DNA from 2 places in the Kribbella sp. NBC_00889 genome. Region 1 is predicted to be linked to the other one. Evidence: riboswitches for the same ligand, from Rfam matches in the RefSeq annotation. Region 1 holds a riboswitch; the other holds the start of a gene.
What was found. Region 1 has a riboswitch for FMN ahead of ribD (bifunctional diaminohydroxyphosphoribosylaminopyrimidine deaminase/5-amino-6-(5-phosphoribosylamino)uracil reductase RibD). Riboswitches for the same ligand answer to the same signal wherever they lie in the genome.
Positions count from the first base shown of each region.

Region 2: it holds a riboswitch for FMN, as region 1 does, so the genes downstream of both, ribB (3,4-dihydroxy-2-butanone-4-phosphate synthase) here and ribD (bifunctional diaminohydroxyphosphoribosylaminopyrimidine deaminase/5-amino-6-(5-phosphoribosylamino)uracil reductase RibD) in region 1, are expected to answer to the same signal.

Region 1 covers NZ_CP108783.1:755,594-758,988, reverse strand. Annotated here, with positions in the region: gene pnuC (nicotinamide riboside transporter PnuC) at 1-392, opposite strand, end outside; gene OG817_RS03860 (riboflavin synthase) at 389-994, opposite strand; gene ribD (bifunctional diaminohydroxyphosphoribosylaminopyrimidine deaminase/5-amino-6-(5-phosphoribosylamino)uracil reductase RibD) at 995-2,032, opposite strand; FMN riboswitch at 2,190-2,323, opposite strand; gene OG817_RS03850 (serine/threonine-protein kinase) at 2,549-3,395, shown strand, end outside.
Region 2 covers NZ_CP108783.1:7,298,093-7,301,487, forward strand. Annotated here, with positions in the region: gene OG817_RS35725 (threonine/serine exporter ThrE family protein) at 1-243, opposite strand, end outside; gene OG817_RS35730 (sugar-binding transcriptional regulator) at 243-1,220, opposite strand; FMN riboswitch at 1,309-1,442, shown strand; gene ribB (3,4-dihydroxy-2-butanone-4-phosphate synthase) at 1,544-2,161, shown strand; gene OG817_RS35740 (transketolase family protein) at 2,145-3,110, opposite strand; gene OG817_RS35745 (transketolase) at 3,107-3,395, opposite strand, start outside.

The sequences.
Region 1 (3,395 bases):
ACGTACGCGATCGCGTAGAGGACGACGCCGATGCCGAGCAGCTCCATCCGCTCCCGGGCGGTGGCCCAGCGCGGCTGGACTCCCGTCGCGGCGCCTTGGTGACGGGTCTGGTACCAGCGGTACCAGCCGTAGAGGCTGACCAGGGCGAAGAACACCTGGCGGCCGGCCTGGCCCCACAGGTCCTTGTCCTGCGGCGTGTCGAACACGCCGCCGACGAAGACCGTGAACAGCAGAACGTTGCCGACGATGCCGACCGGCCAGGCCGAGACCATCCGGCGCATGCCGAACAGGGCGCTGGCCAGGCCGAAGCCGTTGCCGACGATCTCCCGGATCAGTACCGGGGAGCCGGCGATCGTCACCTGCTCGTGCAGCAGCCAGTCGAGCGGGTTCACTTGGTGCCTCCAGCAAGTAGTCGTTCCACGTACTTCGCGATCACGTCGACTTCGAGGTTGACCGTGTCGCCGACCTTGTTCCGGCCCAGCACGGTCAGCTCGAGCGTGGTCGGGATCAGGCTGATGCCGAACGTGCCGGTGTCGTCGTCCACATCGGTGACGGTCAGCGAAACGCCGTCGACAGCGATCGAGCCCTTCTCGGCGACGTACTTGAGAATCTCCGGCGCGGCCGCGACCCGGACTTCCTCCCAGTGCTCGGCCGGCGTACGACTCGCGATCGTGCCGACCCCGTCGACGTGGCCTTGGACGATGTGGCCGCCGAGCCGGTCGTGCGCGGACACCGCCCGCTCCAGGTTGACCTGCGAACCCTTGGCAGCCTGGCCGAGGCTGGTGCGCTGCAGGGTCTCGCGCATCACGTCGGCGGTGAAGGTGCCCTCGCCGGTCGCGACCACTGTCAGGCAACAGCCGTTGACCGCGATCGAGTCGCCGTGGCCGGCGTCCCCGGTCACCTTGGGGCCGCGGATGGTGAGCCGGGCGGCGTCACCTTCGAGCAGGTCGAGCGCCTCGACGGTGCCGAGTTCCTCGACGATTCCGGTGAACATTCAGTGCGTCCTTTGCGGTTCGAGCGGCGTCAGGATCAACCGGACGTCGTCGCCGAGGCGAGTGACGTCCGCTAGCTTGAACCGCCGCAGGTGGTGGATCGATTCCGCGCCGAGGTCGCCGATCGCGGCGTACCCCGAGCCGAGGACAGCCGGGGCGACGTACGCGACGAGCTGGTCGACGAGTTGCGCGCGCAGGAAGGCGGCGGCCAGGGTCGGCCCGCCCTCGAGCCAGAGGTGCCGGATCTGCCGATCGTCGAGCTGGCGGAGTACCTCGGCCGGATCATGCGTCGGCAGCAGCAGGGTCTCGGCGCGGTCGTTGCGAACTCGCGCGGTCGTCGGGATCTCGCGGTCGCCGACGACGACGCGCAGCGGCTGCCGCCCGGCCGGTACGTCGTTCTCGTCGCGAACGGTCAGCTCCGGGTCGTCGTCCAGCACGGTCTGAGTGCCGACAGCAATCGCGTCGCACTCGGCCCGCTTGCGGTGTACGTCGGCCCGGGCCAGCGGACCGGTGATCCACCGGCTGGTCCCGTCCGGTGCGGCCGACCGCCCGTCCAGGGTGGTCGCGAACTTCCAGGTGACGAACGGCCGCCCGGTCCGGACGCTGTGCAGCCAGACCTGGTTGACCGCCTCAGCCTCGGCTTGCAGTACGCCTTGCTGGACGGTGATGTTCTTGCGCCGGAGCTTCTCGGCGCCTCCGGACGCCTGCCTGTTCGGGTCCGCGACGGCGTACACGACACGGGTGATCCCGGCCGCGATCAGGGCGTCCGCACACGGCCCGGTCCGGCCGGTGTGATTGCAGGGCTCCAGCGTCACGTACGCCGTACCGCCGCGAGCCGCCGGTCCGGCCATCCGGAGGGCCTCGACCTCGGCGTGCGGGCCACCGGCAACGGCATGGAAGCCCTCACCGACCGGATGGCCGTCGGGGCCGGTGATGACACAGCCGACCACCGGGTTGGGATGGGTGGTGCCGATGCCGCGTGCGGCCAGCTCGATCGCACGCCGCATCCAGGCCACATCGATCGGCGAAGCGTTGTTCACTCACGGTCCCTCGTCGTCACGGACGCACTCCGGGGCCATGACAACCGGCGCGGCAATCCCCGCCGTCCAGCCGGTCCTCAGAGGATCGAGGCCACGCGTTCACGCAGGCTCATCACCCACATGCCGCGCCGTCCGAACGCCGGAGCTCTCCCGCCGATCGCGTGCGCCTCCCATCCGGACTTTCACCGTCGGTCCCGGAATTCCACCAGGTCAACCGACCGCCAAACCGCAGCGGCCGGGTCGCGGACTGTCACCGCCGGCTCGGAATTACACCGACCCCGGAGCACGCGAGTGGGTTCACTCGTGCTTCAAGTATGCCCTCCCCACCAACCCGCACCACGACCCAGGTCACATCCCGGTCATTCCCACCCACCGACCGGTCCTTCCCACCACCGATCCTGGGCGGATTCGGGGCGTTCGTGTCCGGCGGGGCGGTCCCCCGGACCCTGTACCTTCTTGCCGGTGGAGGCGTTTGCTGGGCGGTATCGGCTGATCGACCTGATCGGGACCGGCGGGATGGGGTCGGTCTGGCGAGCGTGGGATCTGCGGCGGTCGGGGTACGTCGCCGCCAAAGTCCTCGGGCAGCACGACGCGGCCACCCTCCTGCGCTTCGTCCGGGAACAGTCCGTGCGGATCCAGCACCCCCACGTGGTCGCGCCGCACGGATGGGCGGCTGACGACGACAAGGTCGTGTTCGCGATGGATCTGGTCCGCGGCGGCTCTGTCGCCACCCTCCTCGGCGACCACGGTCCGCTCCCAGCGCCGTACGTCGCCGTACTGCTCGACCAACTCCTGCACGGCCTGTCCGCAGTCCATGCAGCAGGCGTCGTCCATCGCGACCTGAAGCCGGCGAACCTCCTGCTCGACGTGACCGGAACCGGCCGCCCCCACCTGCGCCTGTCCGACTTCGGCGTCGCCGGCCTGATCGGCGAACCACGCATGACCCGCACCAGCACAATCCTCGGCACCCCCGGATACCTCGCCCCCGAACAACTAGCCGGCGCCGACCCCGACCCCCGCCAAGACCTCTACACCGTCGGAGCCGTAGCCCTAGAACTCCTCACCGGCCAACGCCCTACCCCCCTCTCACCCACCACCACACGCACCGCCAACGCCGAATCACCCGCACCCGCCGGACCCCCTATACGCGCCGCACCACACGCAGCCGCCGGGCCACACGCAGCCGCCGGGCCACACGCAGCCGGCGCCAAGCGGCTAGCAACCGTCGCTGCGCCACTCGCTGAGTTCATCCGGCGTTGCATGGCACCCGATCCGTCCGAACGCCCCGAGTCCGCCCACGCCGCCGCTCGCCTCCTCGCCGAATCCGGCCTCCTCCCACCCGCCGGGGAGACTCCGTGGGCCA
Region 2 (3,395 bases), 2.6 Mb from region 1:
CGACCGGTAGCGGACCAGCCGGATGTGCGTCTCCGGCGCGACGTCCGGCGCCGCCTGGTACGAGATCGCCATCGAGGTGAACGTGATGTCGACCTCGCAGCCGCGCAGACCACCGGCCGCGGTCACACCCAGGATCGTCGCGGTCGCGTCCGCCGTACCGGCGCCACTGGACAGCAGCACCTCACCGACCCGCAACGCCAGGTCGAGGGTCCGGTAGACCTCCCGCTGCTCGTCCCGCTCCATCACTCGCCGAGAAGGCGATGGGCCATCGCCAGGTCGGTGATCAGGATGTTCACCCAGCCCCCGAGCAGCGCGGCGCGGATCGCGGAGAACTTCCGGTCCCCGCCCGCGACGCCGATCCGGCGCGGTACCGCCAGCAACTCCTTGGCGGTCACCCCGATGACCCGCTGGTCGAACGTCGAGCGCACGTGCCTTCCCTCTTCGTCGAAGAACCGGAAACAGACGTCACCGACGGCACCGAGCCGGCGAAGCTCGTCCCGGTCGGCCTCGGCGACCGCGTTCCCACTGCGCTGCAGCAGCGGCGAGGGCTCGAGACTGCCGATCCCGACCAGGGCGTCGGTGAGCTGTCCCCAGGTGCCCAGAACGTCCCGAACGGACACGTCGTTCATCATCGCCCGCCGGACCGCCGGCGTCCCGACCAGTCCGGGCGCGGGCAGGTAGACCGGCATCCCACCGGTCAGCTCGGCGAACCGCGCGGTCAGCCGGGTCGCCTGCATCTGCACCGCCGCGTCACCCAGGCCGCCGACGATCTGGACCACCCGGTCGACCACCGGCACGCTCTTGCGCGGCATCCGGTCGACCGCACTGATCAGCGTCTCGCTCCAGGACGAGATCCCGATCACGTGCGCACCGGTCAGCGTCATGTCCAGGTACGCCGCCGCCCCCGAGCCCAACGCCGGCAGTACGTCGTCCCCGGCGCCCGCGGTGTCGACGACCACCGCGTCCCGGAGCCCGTACCGGCCCTGCAACTCGTCCTCGAGGTCGCTGTGCACCCCGCTCGGCATGGTCACCACGGTGTGCACGATGCCGACCTCGACGGCCTGCTTGAGCATCCGCGACACCCGCGCCTGGGAGAGGTTGAGCTCGGCCGCGATCTTCGGCTGCCGGATGCCCTTCTCGTGGTACATCCGGGCCACCTTCGCCAGCAGCCGCAACTCGTCCAGCCCGGGCTGGCGCACCGCGCGGTTGCCGTTGGCCACGTCGACTCCCCTTAGGACACGATCAGGAATGGACTATAGGTCAGCGGCGGCGGCCGAACCCGATAAACTGACCGCAGTTTGCAAGACCACACGTGCTCTGGGGTCGGTGAAATTCCGAGCCGGCGGTGACAGTCCGCGACCCGTACACCCGCGAGGGTGTCCGGTTGACCTGGTGGAACTCCGGGACCGACGGTGAAAGTCCGGATGGGAAGATGCACGTGGCAGTCTTCGCGATGCCGTCCGGTGTGCGCTGTCCGCGCGATCGGACCCGTCGTGGAGCTTGTCGTTGCCCCCCGGAGTGCCAGGCCGAGAGGACAACGACCGTGACCACCGTGACAACCCGCCTGGACACCATCCAGCACGCCGTCGACCAGATCGCGCTGGGGCGACCCGTGGTGGTCGTCGACGACGAGGACCGCGAGAACGAGGGCGACCTGACGTTCGCCGCGAGCCTCGCAACCCCCGAGCTGATGGCGCTGCTCGTCCGGCACACCAGCGGCTACGTGTGCGCGCCGGCCGCGCCGGAGGTGCTCGACCGGCTCGAACTGCCGCTGATGGTGCCGGACAACCAGGACAGCCTGCGTACGGCGTACACCGTCTCGGTCGATGCCAGCAGTGGCGTCGGCACCGGCATCTCGGCCGCCGACCGGGCCCGGACCGTCCGGGTGCTGGCCGACCCGGCAGCCGGGCCTACGGACCTGATCCGGCCCGGCCACATCCTGCCGCTGCGCGCAGTGGGCGGCGGCGTCCGCCAGCGGCCGGGTCATACCGAGGCCACGGTCGAGCTGGTCCGGCTGGCCGGACTGCCGCCGGTCGGCGTGATCGGCGAACTGATGAACGACGACGGCACGCTGATGACCGGAGCCGACCTGCGCGCCTTCGCCGACACGCACAGCTTCGCGATGGTGTCGATCGCCGACCTGGTCACGTTCCTCGGCTGACCAGCCTGCGGGCGGCCGCCGCGATGCCGTCGGGCGAGAGCCCGAAGTGGTCCAGCAGGTAGTCGGCCGACCCGGTGGGTGCGAACTCGGGGATCCCGAGGATCGTCACCCGGGCCGGATGCTGCTGGACAACGGTCTCCGCAACGGCGCCACCGAGCCCGCCGCTGGACACCGCCTCCTCGGCGGTCACGATTCCGGCCGTCTCCCGCGCGGCCGCGACCACAGCGCCGGTGTCCAACGGCTTCACCGTCGGCATCGACAGCACCCGGGCCGAGATCCCTTCCGTGGCGAGCTGCTCGGCCGCGGCGATCGCTCGCCACAGCACCGTCCCGTTGCTGATCAGCGTCACGTCGTCGCCGGCCCGGACGGTGATCGCCCGGCCGAGCCGGAAGTCGTAGTCCTCGTCGTACACCTTCGGCACGTTCATCCGGCTGACCCGGATGAACACCGGCCCGTCCGAGGCCGCCGCCCAGCGCAACGCGGCCGCCGTCTCGATCGGGTCGGCCGGCACGATCACCGTCAGGTTGGAGATCGCCCGCAGCCAGGCGATGTCCTCGATCGAGTGGTGCGTGGGGCCGAGTTCGCCGTACGCCACCCCTGGACTCATCCCGCACAGCTTCACGTTGGTGTTCGAGTACGCGACGTCCGCCTTGATCTGCTCGAGGGCGCGACCGGTGAGAAAGCAGGAGGCGGCCGACACGAACGGGATCCGGCCGCCGTTGGCCAGGCCGGACGCGACCCCGACCATGTCCTGCTCGGCGATGCCGACGTTGATCAACCGGTCCGGGAACGCCTTGCGGAAGCTGTTCAGCTTGCTCGAGCCGACCGAGTCGTTCACCACCCCGACGATCCGGTGGTCCGCGTGCGCGAGCTCGGCCAGCGTCTCGACGTACGCGTCCCGGCAGTCGTACCGCGGCCGGTCGGCGATCGAGGTATGGACGACGGTCATACCGGCTCCTTGGAGTAGCGGGGAACAACGGCTTCCAGCTCAGTCATCGCCTGCTGGAACTCCGCCGCGTCCGGCACCCGGTGGTGCCACGCGACGTTGTTGCTCATGAACGAGATCGGGTGACCCTTGTGGGTGTGCGCGATCACGAAGGTCGGCTTCCCGGGCCGGAACGGTACGGCGGACAGCACGTCGAGCAGCTCGCCGTGGTCGTGACCGTTCACCTCGACCACCGCGAACCCGAACGCCGCCGCCTTGTCCGGCAACGGATCCAGGTCGTTGGTCTCC